DNA from 2 places in the Cobetia sp. SIMBA_158 genome. Region 2 is predicted to be linked to the other one. Evidence: predicted binding sites of a transcription regulator. Region 2 holds the regulator's gene; the other holds the start of a gene.
What was found. The regulator PhoB, encoded in region 2, activates phosphate uptake and scavenging genes when phosphate is short. The targets are predictions, from matches to a motif close to TGTCATANNNNTGTCANA.

Region 1 (10,501 bases), on a different contig from region 2:
GCAACGGCCTGAGACGGGATTCCTGCACCCGACATGCTGATGCCAAGGCGCCACAGCATATTGACGGCGTCGGTCATGTCCCATCAGTCATGTCCGATCGGTCATGTCGCATCGGACATTACTGATGTCGCATTGAGCGTGATCGCCCTTTACCGCGTGCCGCAGGATGACGCAGGGAGCTGTGCGCTGCTAAAGCCACACCTCTTCCCGATTCCTCTCATGCGGAGCAAGACATGAACAACAACAAGACAGGCGGGGCCGACAGCATCTCGCCAGCCACGCTGAGACGCGTGCTGGCAGCCTCTGCCATCGGCAATTTCATCGAATGGTTCGACTTCGCCATCTACGGCTTCATGGCCGTGATCATCTCGCAGCACTTCTTCCCGCAGGGCGACCCGACTCTGGCACTGATTCAGACCTTTGCCGTCTTTGCGGTGTCCTTTGCCTTGCGCCCCCTCGGCGGCATCTTCTTCGGCACCCTGGGGGATCGCATCGGGCGCAAGAATGTCCTGGCCATCACCATCATCATGATGGCCAGCGCCACCGCCTTGATCGGTCTGTTGCCGACCTATCAGAGCATCGGCATGCTGGCTCCGCTGCTGTTGACGCTGGCTCGCTGCGCTCAGGGTTTCTCGGCAGGCGGCGAATACGCCGGTGCCTGCGCCTTCGTGATGGAACACGCCCCTGACGACAAGCGGGGCTGGTACGGAAGCTTCATTCCCGTCTCGACCTTCAGCGCCTTCGCCACAGCAGCAGCACTCGGTCTAGGCCTCAACAGCCTGGTACCGGAAGCCACCATGCAGGCATGGGGCTGGCGTGTCCCCTTCCTGATCGCTGCACCACTGGGGCTGATCGGGCTTTACATGCGCCTCAAGCTGGATGACTCACCGGCGTTCCGCCTGATTCAGCAGGAACACAACGCCACCAGCGCCCCGCTCAAGGAAACACTGACCACCCACGGCAGCACCATCGTAAGTCTGATGGCCTTCATCTCTGCCACGGCGCTGTCGTTCTACATGTTCAGCACCTATTTCGCGACCTATATGCAGGTGGCGGGCGGCGCCACGCGCCAGACGGCATTGCTGGCAAGCCTGGGTGGCCTCATCGTCGCCGCATTGCTGTGCCCATTGGCCGGACGGTATTCGGACCTTGTCGGGCGACGCAATACCATCATCATGGCGTGTGGCAGTCTGGCCATCGCGGTATTTCCCGCCTATTCGCTTGCCGCCAGTGGCACCTTGTGGGCGTCCATGCTGGGCGCTTCATTGATGGCGGTCGGTGCCGTGCTCTGCGGTGTCGTCACGGCCGCACTGCTCTCGGAGCAGTTCCCGACCCGCGTGCGCTATACCGCCTCGGCACTCAGCTACAATGTCGCCTACACCATCTTCGGCGGCACCGCCCCGCTGGTCGCCACCTGGTTGATCGACTTGAGCGGCAACAACCTGGCACCCGCCTGGTACCTGATCGCGATCGCCGCCGTGGCCCTGCTCGGTGGCCTGCGACTGCCGGAAACCCGTGGCATCTCGCTCACCGACATCCCAGAGACTCCGCGCAGGAGAGCGTCGAGCGTCATGCCGGCCGCATGAACTGAGATCTCGTGACCACTGATGAAATCGGCCTGACAGACATGCCTCCTCAGCGATGACAAAACACCCGCCACAGCGACTGATTCTCGCCATGGCGGGTGTTTTCGTCTGGGCCACCAGCGGCTTGCCAGGCATTCAGGCTTTACCGCGAACTTGCCGGCTAGCTCTGTGGTGCGGCACTCAGCGTCAATTCGATGGCGTCGTGGCGCCAGTGTTCATCATCGCAGTCCACCGCGCGGCCATTCTGATCGAAGTTGATGCGAGTGATGCGCTGCGCGGGGCTGCCCTGTGCGGCGTTCAGCGCGGCGGCGGCCTCAGCGTCGAACACCGTGGAAGCCAGCTCGAAGCTGACGCGGCTGACACGAATGGCGTATTCGTGCCGATAGAGGTCGGTCAGGGAGTGGGCAGCGAGGTCGAAATCGAGGATGCCCGGGAAGCAGTCACGTCGCAGGTGATGGCAGACATGCAGCACGCGCCGCCCGTCGATACGCCGCACGCGAGTGATGCGATAGACCACTGAGTCCTCCGCAATCCCCAGCCGCCGCGCGATCACCGCGTTGGCAGCGACTTCTCCTGCCGCCAGTACCTCGGTGCTGGCCACCCGCTGCTGTGACTCGACCATGTCGCGAAATGGCAGGCACGCCAGCAAGTCATAGCGCAGTCGTGGCGGCGAGACGAACCAACCCCGCCGATTCTCGCGATAGATACGCCCCTCCGCCTCCAGCTGCAGCAGGGTGTCGCGCAGGGTGACCCGCGTCGTGGCAAAGCGTTCGATCATCTCGCGCTCGGAGGGCAGGCGCTGTGAAGCGCGCAGCGGCGCTGCCTCAAGATGGTTCAGCAGCTTGCCCTTGAGCCCTGCCACGGGGACATCCGCGTCAGGAGTTGCCGATGAAGCGGCGTCACTCTGGGGCTCAAGCGAAGATGAAGGCATGCGAAGTTCCTGAAAGATAACGAAAGACAGCAATTTCTGGCGAGTCACTTGCATGACATCCAGGGCGTCCAGGATGGAAAGGGTCAGAGCGAAGCGATTCCTGTGGTCTAGTTCAGATGCCCCGCAAAGCTCAGTGCGACTTTTCAAGACACGCTTGTCGAGACACGCATGAGGAGAATAGTGGCATTGGCGTGACAACTCGGTTACAGCGCAGGTCTGGCTGCCACGACAGGCCAGTCATCACGTGCTGACTCATGCCTTGTCCGCCTAGGCTGTGGAAGATAGCGAGGACCGGGGCCCGCGGCAAGGCGCGGAGAAGGTATGAAGGAGGCAGAGGCAGAGCCGCCACCCCATGCCATAACAACGACATGTTGACGACATGCAACTGTCACAGGCGAGCGCTAGAGTCGATCGTGCCTTTCGAACTGAACTAGACCACACAGTCTCGGCTTTCGACACTTGGCTGAGCACTTGGCAGAGCACTGGTCTGATCAATGATCCGAGAACTGGCCTGAGCAATGACCTGAGCACCCGGACGTGCTCTCAGCGTGTCGACAGGGTGCCTGATGCCCGTCACGCCTTACCTTCAGCGCAGCGATTGTTCATCACCTACTGGGGAAATCTCCTTGAAGTCGATTGCCACTATCTCATCCCGCTCCACCGGCCTGCTGGTTTCCACCTGCATGGCCGCCCTGTTGGGCAGTGCCTCCGTCAGTGCCGCCGACATGCCGGCTGACCTTCTCGAGGCCGCTCAGTCCGAAGGCCGTGCCGATAGCGTCGGCATGCCGGACAGCTGGGCCAACTGGAAGGACACCTGGGCAGACCTCGAGTCGAAGTATTCCATCGCGCATAGCGATACCGACATGAGCTCCGCCGAGGAAGTCGCCAAGTTCAAGGCCGAGGGTGAGAACGCCACCGCCGATATCGGTGACGTGGGCTTCGCCTTCGGTCCGATCGCGGTGCAGCAAGGGGTGACCCAGGCCTACAAGACCACGACCTGGGAGCAGATCCCGGAGTGGGCCAAAGACAAGGACGGCCACTGGGTACTGGGCTACACCGGCACCATTTCCTTCATGATCAACAAGACACTGGTCAGCGAAGATGAGCGCCCGACCTCCTTCGCCGATCTCGTCGAGGGTGATTACAAGGTGTCCGTCGGCGCCGTGGGCAAGGCCTCCCAGGCCAACAACGCCATTCTGGCCGCTGCCTTCGCCAATGGCGGCAAGGAATCCGACCTGACACCGGGCCTGGAAGTCTTCGCGGAACTGGCGCGCCAGGGCCGTCTGTCACTGGCAGAGCCGAGCATCGCCAACCTGGAGAAAGGCGAAGTCGAAGTCGCCCTGCTGTGGGACTTCAATGCCCTGAACTATCGCGACCAGATCAACCGCGACACCTTCGAGGTCGTCATCCCGTCTGATGCCTCCGTGACCTCCGGCTACGCCACCATCATCAACAAGCATGCCGCGCACGCGAATGCCGCCAAGCTGGCCCGTGAGTACATCCTCTCCGACGCCGGTCAGCTGAACCTGGCCAAGGGCTATGCCCGTCCCATCCGCGCCGAGCACCTCACCCTGCCCGAGGATATCGCCGCCAAACTGCTGCCCAACGAGCAGTACGCCAATGCACGTCCGGTCCAGGACTTCGCGGGCTGGGAAGCCAGTGCCAAGCAGCTGCCGCGTCAGTGGCAGTCCCAGGTACTGATCCACCAGCAGTGATCCCCGGCCTCTGCTTCACGCGAGCAGAGCGCGCACCATCCTGACAGACGGCATCGCCTTTGCGGTGCCGTCTTGAGCTTCACGGAGTCACCATGTCTCAGCGTGTCATTCTTGTCGTGCTCGACGGCCTCAACCACGCCGTGGGTCATCATGCCATGGGCTATCTGAGTGCTTTGGTCGAGGCCGGCCGTGGCCAGTATCAATCACTGGACTGCGAGCTGCCGGCCATGTCGCGCCCGCTCTATGAATGCCTGCTGACCGGCGACCTGCCTGTCGACTCAGGTATCGTCAACAACGGTATCGTGCGCCGCTCACTCGGCATCAGCCTGTTCGACCTTGCCAGCCAGCAGGGCAAGCGCACGGCTGCCGCCGCCTATCATTGGGTCAGCGAACTCTATGTCGCGGCCCCCTTCGTGCCGGCCCGCCATCGCTGGCTCGACAACCCGGAATCCGCCATCCAGGCGGGCATCTTCTACTGGCAGGATCATTATCCGGATGACCATCTGTTCAGTGACGCCGAAATGCTGCGCCTGCGTCACGACCCGGATTTCCTGCTGGTGCATAGCATGAACATCGACGATGCCGGCCATCGTCATGGCGGCGACACGCCGCAGTATCGCAATGCCGCACGGCATGCCGACGTCGCGCTGGCCGACTACCTGCCGGCATGGCTGGAAGCCGGCTATCAGGTGATGGTCACCGCCGATCACGGCATGAATGCCGACCGCTCTCACTCCGGCCTGCTGGAAGAGGAGCGTCGCGTGCCGCTGTGGACCTTCGGCAGCGCCTTCGCCAACGGCGCCGCGACGAACCTCAAGCAACGCGAGCTCTGCGGCACCCTGGCCACACTGCTGGGGCTTGAGCACAGCAAGGCGAGCAATCCGTCGCTGCTGGCGAGTCATGCTGCCACGCGAGGCCTCGAGTGATGTCTGCCGCCTTCAAGCGCCGCCTGACCAGCCCCGTCATGTGGCTACTGCCGTTTGCGCTGATCTTCGGCGCCTTCCAGATCGCGCCGCTGGTGTGGGTGATGATCAGCGCCTTCAAGACCCCCACGGGCTGGGGGCTGGCCAACTTTCACGAGATCGCCTCCTCGGCCTTCTTTCGACAGGCCATCTGGCGCAGCCTCGAGATCTCCTTCATGTCCAGTGTGCTGGGGTTGGCGATCGCCGCCGTGACCTGTCACAGCATGCACCGCTGTGGCCCGCGCCTGACGCGCATGATGATCGCCTTCACCAACATGACCAGCAACTTCGCCGGTGTCCCGCTGGCCTTCGCCTTTATCATCCTGATGGGCGCCAACGGCATGCTGACCCTGATGCTGGAGCGCTTCGGTCTGCTCGAGGACTTCAATCTCTACTCGCGCACCGGCCTGATCGTCATCTACACCTGGTTCCAGATTCCGCTGGGCATCCTGTTGCTGTATCCCGCCTTCAGCACCCTGAAGACGGAGTGGCGTGAAGCCGCCAGCCTGCTGGGCGCCAATCGCCTCGCCTACTGGCAGCACATCGGCCTGCCGGTGCTGTGGCCGTCACTGGCGGGCACGCTCACCGTGCTGTTCGCCAATGCCATGGGCGCCTACGCCACCGTCTATGCGCTGGTGAATACCAGCTACAACCTGATGACCATCCGCATCGCCAATCTGGTCTCCGGCGACCTGTTCCTGCAGCCGGAACTGGCCAGCGCGCTGGCCCTGGTGCTGGTCGTCATCCTCGTCATCGTCACGCTGATTCAGCAATGGCTCATGCGCAGGAGCTACCATGTCACTTCCCGCTGAACTGCCCTATCGCCACGGCAAGCCCTTGCTGCCCAGCCTGATGGCGCGCCTGCGCCGCGTGAATATCTACACCTTCATCGTCACCAGTGTCTTCGCACTGCTGGCACTGCCGCTGATCGCGACGCTGTTCTACGCCCTGGCGACACGCTGGGGCGCGAGCCTGACCCCCGATGCCCTGACCGTGAAATGGTTTCTGGAGCTCTGGACCACACCGCGTTTTCTGGCGGCGTTCGGGCGCTCGCTGCTGGTCGCCGTCGGCGCGCTGGCACTGTCGTTGCTACTGATCGTGCCGGTGGTGTTTCTCGCCCACACACGCTATCCGCGCCTGGACAGCGTGATGAATGGGCTGATCCTGCTGCCCTTCGCCGTGCCACCCATCGTGTCATCGGTCGGCCTGCTGCAGCTCTACGCAGGTGGCCCGCTGGCCATCGTCGGCACGCCGTGGATCCTGATCCCCACCTACTTCACCATCGTGCTGCCCTTCATGTACCGCGCCCTGGCCAACAGCCTGCGCGCACTGGACGTGGCGTCCCTGATGGAGGCCGCTCAATTGCTGGGGGCGAGTCCGCTCAAGGCGTTCTTCCTGGTCGTGCTGCCCAATATTCGCGTCGGCATCCAGATTGCCGTCTTCCTGGCCTTCTCGTTCCTGGCTGGCGAATTCGTGTTCGCCAACATGCTGGTCGGCACCCGCTTCGAGACCCTGCAGGTCTATCTGAACAATATCCGCGGCGCCAGCGGCCACTTCACCAGCGCCTTGGTCATCACCCTGTTCGTATTCACGCTGATCCTGACCTGGCTCGGCAATCGTCAGCCCGCCGAGCAGGAGATGCCCGCAGATGACCCCGACGAGGCGCTGGCCACCACCATGACCGACGGCTTGCCCGGCCCGGTGCCGAGCGCCGAATCCGAGCCGCGCCACACCCACCACCAGTCGTCAGACTCCGCATCCCGAGGGGACCGCTGATGCTTGCCATCGACACCGCCACCACATTCGATAGCCAGAGCGCCGGCGGCCTTCTGACCAGCGCCCTGCGCGAACGCGCCGCCGACCAGCACTACCTCAAGCTCAATGGCCTGGCCAAGAGCTTCGGCAAGACCCAGGTATTCGCCGAGATAGAGGCCGAGATCGCGCGCGGGGAATTCATCACCCTGCTCGGCCCCTCCGGCTGCGGCAAGTCGACCCTGCTGCGCGCCATTGCTGGGCTCAATGATGTCGATGCCGGCCAGATCATCGTCGATGGTCACGACATCACGCCACTGCCGCCGCAGCGTCGCGGCATCGGCATGGTCTTCCAGCACTATGCGCTGTTCCCCAACATGCGCGTGGCGGACAACGTGGCCTTCGGGCTGCGCATGAAGAAGGTGCGCCCGGAAGAACGCGAGCGGCGTGTCAGCGAGGTGCTCAGACTGGTGGAGCTGACCGATCAGGCGCAGCGCTTCCCGCATCAACTGTCCGGCGGCCAGCGTCAGCGCGTGGCACTGGCACGCGCGCTGGTGGTCGAGCCGCAGATCCTGCTGCTGGATGAGCCGCTGTCGGCACTCGATGCACGTATCCGTCGCCATCTGCGTGATCAGATCCGCGACATTCAGAAGAGCCTCGGCCTGACCACCCTGTTCGTGACCCACGATCAGGAGGAGGCGCTGCTGCTGTCGGACCGCATCTTCCTGATGCATCAGGGGCGCATCCTGCAACAGGGCAATGCCGAGTCGCTGTATACCCGCCCGGTGGATGCCACGGCGGCAGGCTTCATGGGGCATTACAATCTGATCGGTCGCGAGGTGGCGCGCCCGCTGCTCGGCTACGAAAGCGACAGCCCGCGCGTGGCACTGCGCCCGGAAGCGCTGTATCTGCAACCGGATACCAGCCCCCAGGGACAGCAGGATGAATATGCCAACTTCCCGACCCAGCCCTTGCCGGACAATGCCGGCCCCGGCTGCCCGGGCGTGATCCGCCGCCACCAGCTGCTCGGCAATATCGTGCGCTACGAGGTGGACTGTCAGGGACTGCGCCTGAATGTCGATGTCCTCAATCGCAGCGCTCGGCAGTTATTGCCGCGCCATCTGCGCGTGATGCTGCATGCCGATCTGGATGAGGTTCAGGCGCTGGGCGGTAACGAGACCGCCGCCACGTCGCAGGTGTCCCATGGATGACATCACAGGGCTTGCCATCTTCGATCTTGACGACACCTTGCTCGAGGGCGATGCCACGGGGCTTTGGACTGACTGGTTGATCGCAAGGGGCTGGATCGCCGATGGCGAGGAATATCGCGCGATCTGGGCACAACAGATGCTGGACTACGCGGCCGGTGAGCTGGACATGGAGACCCACCTGACCCACCTGCTGGCCCCGCTGGCAGGTCGCGCCGTCAGTGAGGTCGATGCCGAGGTGGCACGCTTTCTCGATGCCGAGCTGATGCCGCGCCTGTATCGTGAGGGGCTGGAGCGAATTCACTGGCACCGCGCGCAGAATCATCAGGTCGTGATCATCTCGGCCTCGACGGCGCATCTGGTCGCCCCCCTCGCCGAGCGCCTGGCGCTGGACGCGGCCCTGGCCACGGCCCTTGAAACCGAGCAAGGCTGCTACAACGGGCGCGCCTGTGGCATTCGCACCTTCCGCGAGGGCAAGCTCGCGGCACTCAAGGCATGGCAACAGCAACATGCAGGCCACAGCGCCGGGGTGCCCAACTGGGGCTATTCGGATTCACGCAATGATCTGGCCTTGCTGGAATTCGTCGATCACCCCTTCGCCGTCCACCCGGACCCGACCCTTGCCAGCCTGGCGCAACAGCGCGCCTGGCAGACACTACGTTGGCAATGAAGGAAACCGGGTTGGCAATGAGAGAGGCTGGCAGCAAGAGACGCTGGCAACAAGAGACGCTGGGCTGGAATTGAGAGACTGAACTGGAGTCGAGAGTTCCTGCGCTGGAATTGAGTGAAAATCCATAATAGGCGACGCTGGGCATAAAAAAAGGCACTCTATGCCAAAAATGCAAGCATAAAGGAAGCCATGCAATGGCCAAGGTCAGGGTCAGTCGGACCGCACGCGTACCCGATCCCATGCGCGTCAGGCGCTATCTGAAAGCCCCCGAAGTCGGCCCGCGCGTGCTGTTCTTCAGTGGCGGTACCGCGCTGACCGGGGTCTCGCGCACCCTGACCCGCTATACCCACCACAGCATCCATCTGGTGACGCCGTTCGACTCCGGTGGCAGCTCGGCCAAACTGCGCGACGCCTTCTCGATGCCCGCCATCGGCGATCTGCGTTCTCGCCTGATGGCGCTGGCCGATGACAGCGTCCTGGGCCATCCCGATATCTATCGCCTGTTTACCCACCGCCTGCCGCGTGAAGCGCGCCCGGAGATGCTGCACGCCACGCTGCGCGAACTGGCGGCCGGACGTCATCCGTTGACCATGGCGGTCGCGGAACCGATGCGCACCCTGATCTGCCATCAGCTGGGCTTTCTCATCGACGCCATGCCGGAAGGCTTCGATCTGCGCGGCGCCAGCATCGGCAATCTGATCATTGCCGGTGGCTATCTGAACCATCACCAGCAGCTGGATCAGATCATCTTCCTGTTCTCCAAGCTGGTGCACGTGCGCGGCACGGTGCGCGCCGTGGTCAATGCCGATTGCCATCTGGCGGTAACGCTGGAAGATGGCCGCGAGATCATTGGCCAGCACCGCATCACCGGCAAGGAAGTCGCCCCTCTCGATTCACCCATCGCGCGCATGCGTCTGGCCGCGGCAGAGGGCGACCACCATGTCCCCGTGGTACCGGAGCTGCACGCCAACAATCGCCAGTTGATCGAGTCGGCCGAACTGATCTGCTTCCCTCCCGGCAGCTTCTACTCCAGCGTGCTCGCCAATCTGCTGCCCAAGGGCGTCGGGCGCGCGGTGCTGGCCAACCCCTGCCCCAAGGTCTACATCCCCAACTGCTGCCCGGACCCGGAGCAGACCGGCAAGCGTATGGATGAGCTGGTCAGCGTATTGCTCGACACCCTGTGTGCTGACCTCACCGGTCGCATGGAAGACTGTCCCACCGAGAACCTGCTCAACATCGTGCTTCTCGACAGCCAGCGCGGTGACTACCCTGGCGGCCCCTGCATCGAGGCGCTCGAGCGCATGGGCATCACCGTGATCGACACCCGCCTGATCAGCGAGCAGAGCGCGCCCTACTACGACAACGAGCTGCTGGTCACCGCGCTGCTGTCGCTGGTGTGATGCCAACCGCGAGCCGCTCGACATGAAATGCTCGGCATGAGTTGCTCTGCATGAACTGCTCTGCATGAACTGCTCTGCAGAACAAGAACGCCCCCGCCTGCCAACAGCAGACGGGGGCGTTCTTTTGTCAGATACGACGTCGGGGCTTAGATCACGCCACGCACCGCGCCGAGAATCACCATCCCCAGCACCAGCTTCCAGGGTGCCAGCGAGAAACGCGTCAGAGCGATGAAGGCGGCCAGAGCGATCACCAGGTCCGTGCGGCTCAGCACGCTGG
Region 2 (10,501 bases):
TGGTGGCCCTCACTGACCTTCGGCGCCGCGGTGTTCGTCATGACGCTGGTGCCGCTGGCCAATCTGCTGTTCATCCCGGGCGCCGTCGCCGGGGCGGTACTGATGTGGCAGAGCCACTACCGTCAGTTGCCGGCGCCGCGTCGTTGAGACAGCCTGTCGCAGAGCTGGCTTGTCGCTGAACTGACTCGTCGCTAGGTTGGCACGTCGCTGAAATAGCCGCAGTGTCGTCTGATTGACCAAACGAAACGCCCCGCAGTCGCCTCCTTTCGAGGTGGCTGCGGGGCGTTCTGCGTTGGGCTGGCGTCCGGGTCAGATCATCACGGAATCAGCCCATCACTGGGCTAGCGCACTGCTGGCCTGGGGAGCGCTTGCCTGACAGGCGCGCTCGTCGGGGAAGTGACAGCGGAAGCGCGCACCCTCGCCGGGGTGGCTGTCGATCTCCAGATGGCCCTGATGGCGAATCAGCACATGCTTGACGATGGCAAGCCCGAGGCCGGTGCCTCCCGTGGCGGTGCTGCGGCCCTTGTCGATGCGGTAGAAGCGCTCGGTCAGGCGCGGCAGGTGCACCGGGTCGATGCCATCCCCGTCATCTTCCACCTCGACCAGCAGGCCCTGGTCATCCGCCTTCCAGCGCAGGGTGATATGGCAGTCTTCGGGGGTGTAGCGCACCGCATTGAAGACCAGATTCGAGATCGCGCTGCGCAGTTCCTGCTCCTCACCGCGCAGTGACAGGCTGGCATCGGCTTCGATGGAGAAGGTGTGGCGCCCCTGGGACAGGCCTTCGGCGTCGTCGCGGATATGGCCGAGCAGGGCGCTCATGTCGATGCAGCGACCATTGTCGGACAGCTCGTCGGTTTCCAGGCGTGACAGGGTCAGCAGGTCCTCGACCAGGTGCTGCATGCGGTCGGTCTGGCTCTGCATCTGGCCCAGTCCACGCTGCCAGCGCGGTGGCAGGTCATCGGCGTAATCGGAGTAGGTCTCGAGATAGCCGGCCAGTACCGTCAGCGGCGTGCGCAGCTCATGGGAGACATTGGCCACGAAGTCGCGGCGCATCTCTTCCAGACGATAGAGGCGGGTGACGTCACGCAGCATGACCAGACGCTCGTTGTCACCGAACAGGGTGATGGAGATCTGCAGCGTCAGGTTGTCAGACAGCGGCGACTGGAGCGTCAGCGGCTCGCGGTAGGCCAGCCGATTGAAGTAGTCGATGAAGACGGGGTCACGCAGATAGTTGGTGATGTGCTGGCCGCGGTCGTGGCTGGCCTTGAGGCCGACCAGCTGCTCGGCAGCGCTGTTCCACCATTCCATGTCACCGTGGTTGTCCAGCATCACCAGGCCGTCGCGCATGGCCTCGGAGGATTCCTGGATACGGTTGAGGATGCTGCGCAGTCGCTCCTGAGCCTGACGCTGGCCCTTCTGGTAGCGGTAGAGACGATCGAGCAGGTCTCCCCAGACGCCATCGCCGGGCGGCGGCTCTTCATGGGGATTGGTGATCAGCCAGGTGTAGAGGCTCTTCAAGTGCTTGAGATGGACGAACAGATACAGCGAAAGACCCAGCGCCAGGCCCCAGCCCAGATGGCCCAGCAGGCCACCGATCAGGCCGAAGCCACCGGCAAGGTAGCCGAGGCGCCATAGCTCGTTGGTCCAATAGCGCATGAATCCCTCAGGCCTGAGCGCTGAAGCGGTAACCGGTGCCGCGGACGGTCTGGATCAGATGCTGATGGCCTGTGCCCAGCGCCTTGCGCAGGCGACGGATGTGCACGTCCACGGTGCGCTCCTCGACATAGACGTTGCCGCCCCATACCTGATCGAGCAGCTGACTGCGCGTGTAGGCACGCTCCTGATGCGTCATGAAGAACTGCAGCAGGCGATATTCGGTCGGGCCGACATCCAGCGAGTTGCCATGGGCGGTGACGCGGTGGCTGGCCGGGTCGAGCATCAGGCCCTCGACTTCCACCGCCTCCTCGACCCCCTTGGGAGTGGTGCGACGCAGCACGGCCTTGAGACGGGCGACCAGCTCGCGCGGCGAGAAGGGCTTGGTGATGTAGTCGTCGGCACCGGCTTCCAGGCCTTGAATCTTGTTGTCTTCCTCGCCCTTGGCGGTCAACAGGATGATCGGCAGCTCCGAGGTGGTCTCGTCACGCTTGAGACGCCGCGCGAGCTCCAGGCCACTGGTACCCGGCATCATCCAGTCCAGCAACAGCAGATCGGGCTTTTCATCGACGACGATGGCGTGGGCGTCCTGGGCATTGTCTGCCTCCAGCACGCGGTAATCCGCCATTTCGAGGGCAACGGCGATCATCTCGCGAATCGAGGATTCATCGTCGACAATCAGTACGGTCTTGGAGCTCATCGCTAGATCCCATGCAGCAGTCGGCGCACGCGCCAGAATGACAAGTCGATGACGATTACAACCCGCTTATATGACAACGAGATGACAACTGCCAGCATGGCAGCTTGCACGCAAGCCTGCCAGCCACCTTGGAGGCGCGGCAGGCAGGCATGAACCGTGGGCTGGGGAGCAACAGAGGGCAGGGGTCGCTTTAAATTAAATAATACTAATGTTTATGCAGGCGTCAGCTCATCGGCCAGGTCGCCAGGGCGATACCGGCGAAGATCAGCAGACCCGTCCAATGATTGTTGAGGAAGGCCTGGAAGCAGGGCGCACGCTCACGCTCCCGGATCAGACGTTGCTGCCAGACGAAGGTGACGGCGGCGGCGGCCAGCCCCAGCCAGTAGAAGATGCCTAGCACCAGCTGCAGGCCGATGCCGATCAACACCGCCAGCATGCCCAGCTGCAACAGACCGATCATCAGCTTGTCGGCACGCCCGAACAGCACGGCGGTGGACTTGATGCCCACCTTGAGGTCGTCGTTGCGATCGACCATCGCATAGGCGGTGTCGTAGGCCACCGTCCACATCAGATTGGCAGCGAACAGCCACCAGCCGTAGGTCGGTACCTCCTCCAGCGTCGCGGCGAAGGCCATCGGAATCGCCCAGCCGAAGGCGGCGCCCAGCACCACCTGGGGCAGATGATGGAAGCGCTTCATGAACGGATAGCTGGCCGCCAGCAGCACGGCGACGATCGACAGCAGCACCGTGGTCAGGTTGGTGAAGCACACCAGCACGAAGGCGGCCGCGACCAGCCCCCCGAACAGCGTCAGCGCCTCGCGCTCCGAGATGCGACCCGAGGTCAGCGGCCGGTCTCGCGTGCGCTCGACATGCTTGTCCCAATGGCGGTCGGCGTAGTCGTTGATGACGCAGCCGGCGGCGCGCATCAGATAGACCCCGGCGATGAAGATCAGCAGGGTCGTGCGCTCGGGAATGCCATCTGCCGCCAGCCACAGTGCCCACAGGGTCGGCCACATCAGCAGCCAGGTGCCGATGGGGCGGTCCAGCCGTGTCAGGGCGAGGTAGTCGGCCAGTCTGGAAGGACGCGAAGCGGCGGAAGTGGATGACGCGGTCATCGGGGCTCCTGGGCGGGTGGTAGTGGGCAAGGGAAGAGAGGGAAACGAGGCCAGTCGGGCGCAAGGCTCAGGCCAGCTGCAGCGCGTGCTGGAAGGCCGGTGTGAAGCCCTCCTGCACCAGCACCTTGAAGCGACCATGCGAGAACATCGAGCGGCGCATCCACAGGCTGGTGGTGCGGGCCAGCGGCCTGGGGCTCGAAAGCACCAGCGGGGCACGGCTGACATCGATGGCGCTGCGGGTCAGGTCGGGCTGGCGAAACAGCCAATGGCCCAGCGAGCGCTCACCCAGCGTCGAGAGGCGATGACCGTGGGTCAGGTCCAGCGCCGCCAGCGAGCGTGCGATCACCCATGGCGTATCGCCATGACAGAGCGCCACTTCGCGCCGCCAGACATGCCGGCGTGAGCCGATGCCCAGCAGGCGTGCCTCATCCAGCCGCGCGGGGCCGGTGTCCTGCAGCAGCAGGCGCACGCGCAGGCCCTGGATTGGCTGGCCATCGCGTTCATCCTGCTGCTGCATGGCGCTGGCAAGACGCTGGGTCAGCGAGTCCGTCGAGGAGAGCCACGCCCACCAGCCGGCCGGCATGACACCTTGCAGCGTGGCAGCCGGCTGCCAATGGCGGCGCACCGCCGCCGAAGCAGCGGGTGCGGCGCGCATGTGCGAAGGCCAGCGAGGCGCAGGCTGGCATAGAGTCTCGGTTGACGAATGAGGCGCCTCACAGGTGGAGGTCTGTGGCGTGAGCGCTGCGCGATGAGGCTCGCCTGCTGGGCATCGGACCACGGTGAATTCCCTGTCAGGATGACGAAATGGCGAGTCTAGCATGGCCGGGCGGCAAGGCCTCCCGCTCAGGCATGCCTGCACTGCTGGCGGGCTGGTATGCTGGGCGCATTCATCGGCGTTCATGACGGACGCTGCTGGCGCTCTTTCATCAGCGCTTCCCTCGGATCGATCTCAGGAGATGGTGCCATGCGCGACCCTCGCACCCTTGTCATCATTGGTACCGGCATGGCGGGCATTGGTCTGGCGCGCGCGCTGCGTGCGCGTGACAAGGACAGCCGGCTGATCCTCATCAGCCAGGACAGCGGCCACGATTACGCCAAGCCCATGCTGTCCACCGCCTTCGCCAAGAAGATGTCGGCCACCGATCTGTCGCGTCAGGCGCCGGTGGCGCTGGTGGACGAGCTGAATGCCGAGCTGCGTACCCATCAACGCGTCACTGCCATCGACGGTGATGCCCGCCAGCTATGGCTGGGCGAGGAGTGTCTGGCCTATGACGAGCTGGTGCTGGCACTCGGCGCCGCGCCGCGTCGTCCCTTCCCCGTCGCCGCGGAAGTGGCCTCACGCGTGCAGAGCATCAATGATCTCGACGACTATGCGGCCTTCTGCGCGACGCTGGCGAAGGCCCGCGAGCGTGGGGAAGACGGGCACGTGGTGATTGTCGGTGCCGGACTGGTCGGCTGTGAATACGCCAATGATCTGACGGCCGCCGGCCACCGCGTCACGCTGGTCGCGCCGGAGGAAACTCCGCTGGATGGGCTGCTGCCGCAAGCACTGGGGCAGCGTCTGGGCGCGGCGCTGGATGGGCTCGGTGTGACGCGTCGCCAGGGCGAGATGGTCGAGACCATCGCCGCCAGCTCGGGCGAGGAGGCCGAGCGTCAGGCCGCGCCGGTCGAGGTGCGCCTGCAGAGCGGTCGTCGCCTGACGGGCTCCGTGGTTCTGCTGGCCACCGGGCTGGCGCCGCGCATTCGTCTGGCGCAGGCCGCGGGCCTGAGCGCCGGCGGCGACGGCATCCGTGTCGACCGCCACCTGGCCACCTCCCAGCCGCATATCTGGGCGCTGGGCGATTGCGCCAGCGTCGAGGGCGTCAATGCCATGTATGTCCAGCCGCTGCAGATGGCCGCGCGCACCCTGGCGGCCAACCTGTGTGGTGAGCCGAGCGTACTCGACTGGAAGGCGTGGCCGGTGCTGGTCAAGACACCGGTCTTGCCGGTGGTGGCCTATCCGCCGCGTTCGGCCGTGGCGCGCTGGGAAATCACCGGTGAAGGCGATGACCTCGAAGCGCGTGCACTGGATATGAACGAACGCTTGATTGGATATGCGTTGACAGGCGCCGCCGTTCGCAGGAAAGTCGAGCTAGCGCGGCAGGCGCCGCCGTTGCTAGGCTAGGCGATGCCATGATCGATGGTCGTAAATCCCTTGCTGCCAGCGCGGTCAGGCACGATAGTGAATGCTCCGTCAGACATGCTGCTCAGCGAGCGTCGTCTGACAGGTTGCTGCCATCGACAGGTTTGATACGGCAAAGCTTGCCGGGAGCGGATTGCGTCGCCGCCATACGCCACCGCTAGCAAGTGCAAGAACAACAATGGAAACGGCGGCTTGGCCGCCCGTGCAGAATGCCAAACCAGGAGGGCTTTTCATGCGCAAGCCAGAACTCGCTGCGGCCATCGCCGAGCGTGCGGATCTATCCAAGGACAAGGCCAGTCAGGTACTGAACGTGATTCTCGACGAGATCACTCATACCGTGGCCAAAGGCAATGACGTCTCACTGATCGGTTTCGGGTCATTCACCGTGCGCCAGCGTGCGGCGCGTACCGGCAAGAATCCTCAGACAGGCAAGCCGCTGACCATTCCGGCCAGCAAGACCGTTGCCTTCAAACCCGGCAAGTCGTTGAAGGATGCAGTGACCAAGTAACCTCGGCTCGTGCTTCAGCGCAGACCCGGGGTGGCTGTCGCCATGGCTTTCAATCGTCGTCATCAAAAGCCCTGTCGGCTGTCATGCTGATGCCACCGGTTCCGCCCTGCGGGGCCGGTGGCATTTTCATATGGCCTGCGTGACCGACGCTTCGCGATTCAAGGAATGACACCATGAAGCTCAAGATATTGCTGTGGGTGCTGGGTCTGCTGCTCAAGCGGGCCTTCAAGCGCGACCCCGAATTTCGTGCCGAGCTGGAAAAGCGTCCGCTGGACTGGGGTGTCGCGACCGAAGACATGAGCATCGCGCGTCACTACCGCATGTCCCACGCGGGCGTCAGCACGGGCAGTGGCCTGCCGGTGGATACCGAGCTTGAGCTGCGCTTCGCCGATAGCGACAGTGCGGTGGCCTTTCTGCTCAAGCCCTCGCCGCGTGCCTTCCTGCAAGGCCTGATGGACCAGCGCGTGCGTCTGGTCGGCGATTCGGCCCAGCTCAACCGCTTGCAGTCATTGCTCAAGCGCATTCGCTGAATGATCCTGTGCCGTGCCTGCATGAACGAAAGACGCCCCGCTGAGAGAATCAGCGGGGCGTTCTTTTGTCACGAGCAGTTGTCACGAGCAGTTGTCGCGAGCAGTTGTCGCGAGCCTTTCTTGCGAGCCTTTACTTGCGAGGGGCTGTTCGAGAAGACCCTCTCAACGCCCTCGAGGCGTCACAGCAACTGCTTGAGGCCCGGGATGCCTTCGAGCACCTGGTCGACCACGCCATCGCCGGCTTCTTCGCGCGCATAGCTCAGCGTCTCATCGGCCACGCCGCGCGCCTGGTCCATGTTCAGGTCCAGCCCCATCAGCTTCTGGCCCAGTTCCAGCGCACCGCCACCGCTGCCGCCGGTGAAGGCGCTGACGGCGCCCATCAGGCCGCCCATGAGGCCACCGCCACCGGACTCGGCGGCTTCCTCGCCTGCGCTGCCGATCAGGCCTTCCGCCCCCGGAATGGCGCCCAGCAGTGAAGCGGCCGGGCCATCCGGCCCCTGCTCACGCACGAACTTGAGAACCATGCCGACCGCCTGCTCGGCGATTTCCGGTGACAGCCCGAGGGAGCCAGTGACGCGTTCGATTAGAGGATGCATCGGTATTCTCCATGAAAGCCAATGAGGTCAGGAGTCTTCAGAGTGGCACGTCGCGGCGATTCGACATTCGACGCGCCCGCCAACGCTTGCATGCGCCATGGCTCTCGGACACGGCAGAACGGGGTGTTATGCTAGCGATATAAATCTAAAGTCTAATGCGCTGCCCGGCGCCCTGGTCACGGAACACTTCATGACACGCTCTCTCCTGGACTCCCTCATGCACTCCCTGCGTCGTCTGTGGACGCTGGATGCCTTCAGCTATTCGCTACGCATGTTGATCGCGCTGGGTGGCGTGATGGCGGTGGGGTTCTGGCTCGACGAGATGGCGGTGGTGATTCCGCTGTTTCTGGGCGTGATCGCCTCGGGGCTGGCGGAAACCGATGATCACTGGCGCGGCCGACTGCGCGCGCTGGGCATGACGCTGGCCTGCTTCAGCATCGCCGCCGTCTCGGTGGAGCTGTTGTTCGGCATGCCGCTGCCCTTCGTGATCGGGCTGGCGCTGGCCACCTTCGCGATGCCGATGCTGGGCGCCATCGATGCCCGCTACGGCGCCATCGCGCGCGCCTCGTTGATTCTGGCTGTCTACACCATGATCAGCCTCGAGCAGCAGCATGGAGATGGTCAGATCGCGGTGCTGGAGCGCAGCCTGCCCGAATGGCTGCGGGAGCCGGGGTTGGGCATCAATCTGGTTCAGCCGTTGCTGCTGGTGGTGGGCGCGACCTGGTATGGCCTGCTCTCGGTCGTGTGGTGCGCGTTGTTCTCGCGCCAGCCGCTCAAGCACAGCATGGCGACGCTCTATCGTGAGCTGGGGCGCTACCTGATTCTCAAGGCGCAGCTGTTCGAGCCGCTGCGCAATGTCGACCAGTCTGCCCGGCGTCTGGCGCTGGCCGAGCAGAACGGTCGCGTGGTGGTGGCGCTCAACCAGACCAAGGAGATGGTCTTCCGGCGTCTCGCCGGGCGGCGCGATACCACCAAGCTCGACCGCTACCTGCGCCTCTACTTCATCGCCCAGGACCTCCACGAGCGCGCCAGCTCCAGTCATTATCCCTACGGCCAGCTCACCGACGCCTTCTTCCATCACGACATCCTGTTCCGCTGTCAGCGCCTGCTGGAGCAGCAGGGGCGCGCCTGTCGCGGGCTCGGCAAGGCGCTGTTGATGCGCCAGCTCTTCGATGCCAGTGACAGCCAGCAGGCGCTGGAAGACCTCAATGCCTCGCTCGTCTATCTCAAGCAACAGCAGCGGCCCGAGTGGCACCATCTGATGCAGGCGCTGGAGGCACTGGCCAGCAACCTGCGCCTGATCGAAGGCCAGATCGCGCGCCTGAATGATCTCGAAGCCGTCAGCAATGAAAGCGACAACAGCCTGCTGGACCGCTCGCCCCACGGCACGCGCGACATGTTCGAGCGTATCCGCAGCCACCTGACGCCGCGCTCGCCGATCTTCCGCCATGCGCTGCGCCTGACCGCGACGCTGGTGGCCGGCTATGGCGTGCTGCTGGCGGTACACCCGACCCAGGGCTACTGGATACTGCTGACCGGGCTGTTCGTGTGTCGTCCCAGCTACGGTGATACGCGCCGCACGCTGGCGCAGCGAATTCTGGGCACGCTGATCGGTCTGGTCGCCGGCTGGGCGCTGATCAGTCTGTTCCCGGCGCCCACGATCCAGGCCGGGATCGCCGTGGTCGCGGGGGTGCTGTTCTTCGCCACCCGTGGCTCGCGCTATACCCTGGCCACCGCCGCCATCACGCTGATGGTGCTGGCGTGCTTCAACCAGGTCGGCGATGGCTTCGATCTCATCTGGCCGCGGCTGTTCGATACGCTGGTCGGTGGCCTGCTGGCCGGGCTGTCGGTGGTGTTGATCCTGCCGGACTGGCAGGGCCGCAAGCTCTACCGTCAGGCCGGCGTCAGCCTCAAGACCAGCGGCCGCTATCTGGGCGAGGTGCTATCCCAGTACCGCCATGGCAAGCGCGATGATCTGGCCTACCGTCTGGCGCGGCGCAATGCCCACAACGCCGACGCGGCCTTCTCCAATCTGCTGGCCACCGCGCGCAAGGAGCCCGGCCACTTCCGTCGCGATGTCGAGCCGGGCTTCGGCTTCCTGCTCCACGCGCATACCGTGCTCGGCTATCTCTCGGCACTGGCAGCGCATCGTGGCGAACTGGAATCGACCGCCTCGGCCAGCAGTGGCATCGAGACGCTGCTGCGCCATGGCGAGCGCCTGAGTCAGCAGCTGACGGCGTTGGGAGAGCAATTGGAGGCGGGCGGTGAGATCGCCGTCACGCTGGACAGCGAAGATGAGATCGCGGCACTGGAAGCCGAGGTCGAGCAGGTCGAATCCACCACTGGACGCCTGGCGCTGTCACAGCTGATTCTGGTGCTGCGGCTGTTGCAGCCACTGGAAAGCGCCGGCACCCAGCTGATCAAGGCCAGCCGCGCCAGCTGACCTGTCCTGACTGACCGGTACTGAAAGACAAGTGCTGTAAGACAAGTACTGTCTGAGCGACTGGCGCGGCGGGTCGGGTGATCGAGTGCCTGGATGAACAGAGAAGCAGCGGGCAGCGCGCTCAGACGGCGCCGTATTGCCCGGCCGCCTCGCCCAGCCAGCGGCGAATCAAGGGCTCCGCGGCCTGCGGGGCCTCGCTGAGGATGGCATCGGCCAGTGTGGTGGTCGGGGCGATCAGGTCACTGTCACGCTCGAGATCGGCGATCTTCATCCCCGCCAGCCCCGTCTGACGCGTGCCCAGCACTTCGCCGGGCCCGCGTAGCTCCAGGTCCTTCTCGGCGATCTTGAAGCCGTCGGTGGTCTCGCGCATCACCGCCAGGCGCTGCTTGGAGTGCTGCGACAGCGGCGGATGATAGAGCAGCACACAGAAGCTCTCGGTGCTGCCACGCCCGACACGGCCACGCAGCTGGTGCAGCTGCGACAGGCCGAGACGCTCGGGATTGTCGATCACCATCAGGCTGGCATTCGGCACATCGACCCCGACCTCGATCACCGTGGTCGCCACCAGCAGGTCATGCTCGCCATCCTTGAACGCCGCCATCACCTCGGCCTTTTCGGCTGCCTTCATGCGGCCATGGACCAGGCCGATGGACAGCTCCGGCAGCGCCTCGGTCAGCTCGTCACGCGTCACCTCGGCGGCCTGGCAGGTCATCACCTCGGATTCCTCGATCAGCGTACACACCCAATAGGCCTGGCGGCCCTCGGAGCAGGCGGC

Region 1: R2R70_RS04555 (UTRA domain-containing protein) is a predicted target of PhoB. The motif match lies at 2,708-2,725, and genes of this name have one in related genera.

The regions. Positions count from the first base shown of each region.
Region 1 covers NZ_JAWJYL010000002.1:124,017-134,517, forward strand. The annotation lists gene R2R70_RS04550 (MFS transporter) at 234-1,586, shown strand; gene R2R70_RS04555 (UTRA domain-containing protein) at 1,747-2,517, opposite strand; gene R2R70_RS04560 (ABC transporter substrate-binding protein) at 3,144-4,232, shown strand; gene R2R70_RS04565 (alkaline phosphatase family protein) at 4,325-5,158, shown strand; gene R2R70_RS04570 (ABC transporter permease) at 5,158-6,006, shown strand; gene R2R70_RS04575 (ABC transporter permease) at 5,990-6,970, shown strand; gene R2R70_RS04580 (ABC transporter ATP-binding protein) at 6,970-8,157, shown strand; gene R2R70_RS04585 (HAD family hydrolase) at 8,150-8,824, shown strand; gene R2R70_RS04590 (GAK system CofD-like protein) at 9,019-10,224, shown strand; gene chrA (chromate efflux transporter) at 10,371-10,501, opposite strand, start outside.
Region 2 covers NZ_JAWJYL010000005.1:265,919-276,419, forward strand. The annotation lists gene cysZ (sulfate transporter CysZ) at 1-147, shown strand, start outside; gene phoR (phosphate regulon sensor histidine kinase PhoR) at 334-1,656, opposite strand; gene phoB (phosphate regulon transcriptional regulator PhoB) at 1,664-2,353, opposite strand; gene ubiA (4-hydroxybenzoate octaprenyltransferase) at 2,577-3,467, opposite strand; gene R2R70_RS10540 (chorismate--pyruvate lyase family protein) at 3,535-4,122, opposite strand; gene R2R70_RS10545 (NAD(P)/FAD-dependent oxidoreductase) at 4,432-5,631, shown strand; gene R2R70_RS10550 (HU family DNA-binding protein) at 5,882-6,157, shown strand; gene R2R70_RS10555 (hypothetical protein) at 6,331-6,687, shown strand; gene R2R70_RS10560 (DUF2780 domain-containing protein) at 6,867-7,283, opposite strand; gene yccS (YccS family putative transporter) at 7,474-9,726, shown strand; gene recG (ATP-dependent DNA helicase RecG) at 9,848-10,501, opposite strand, start outside.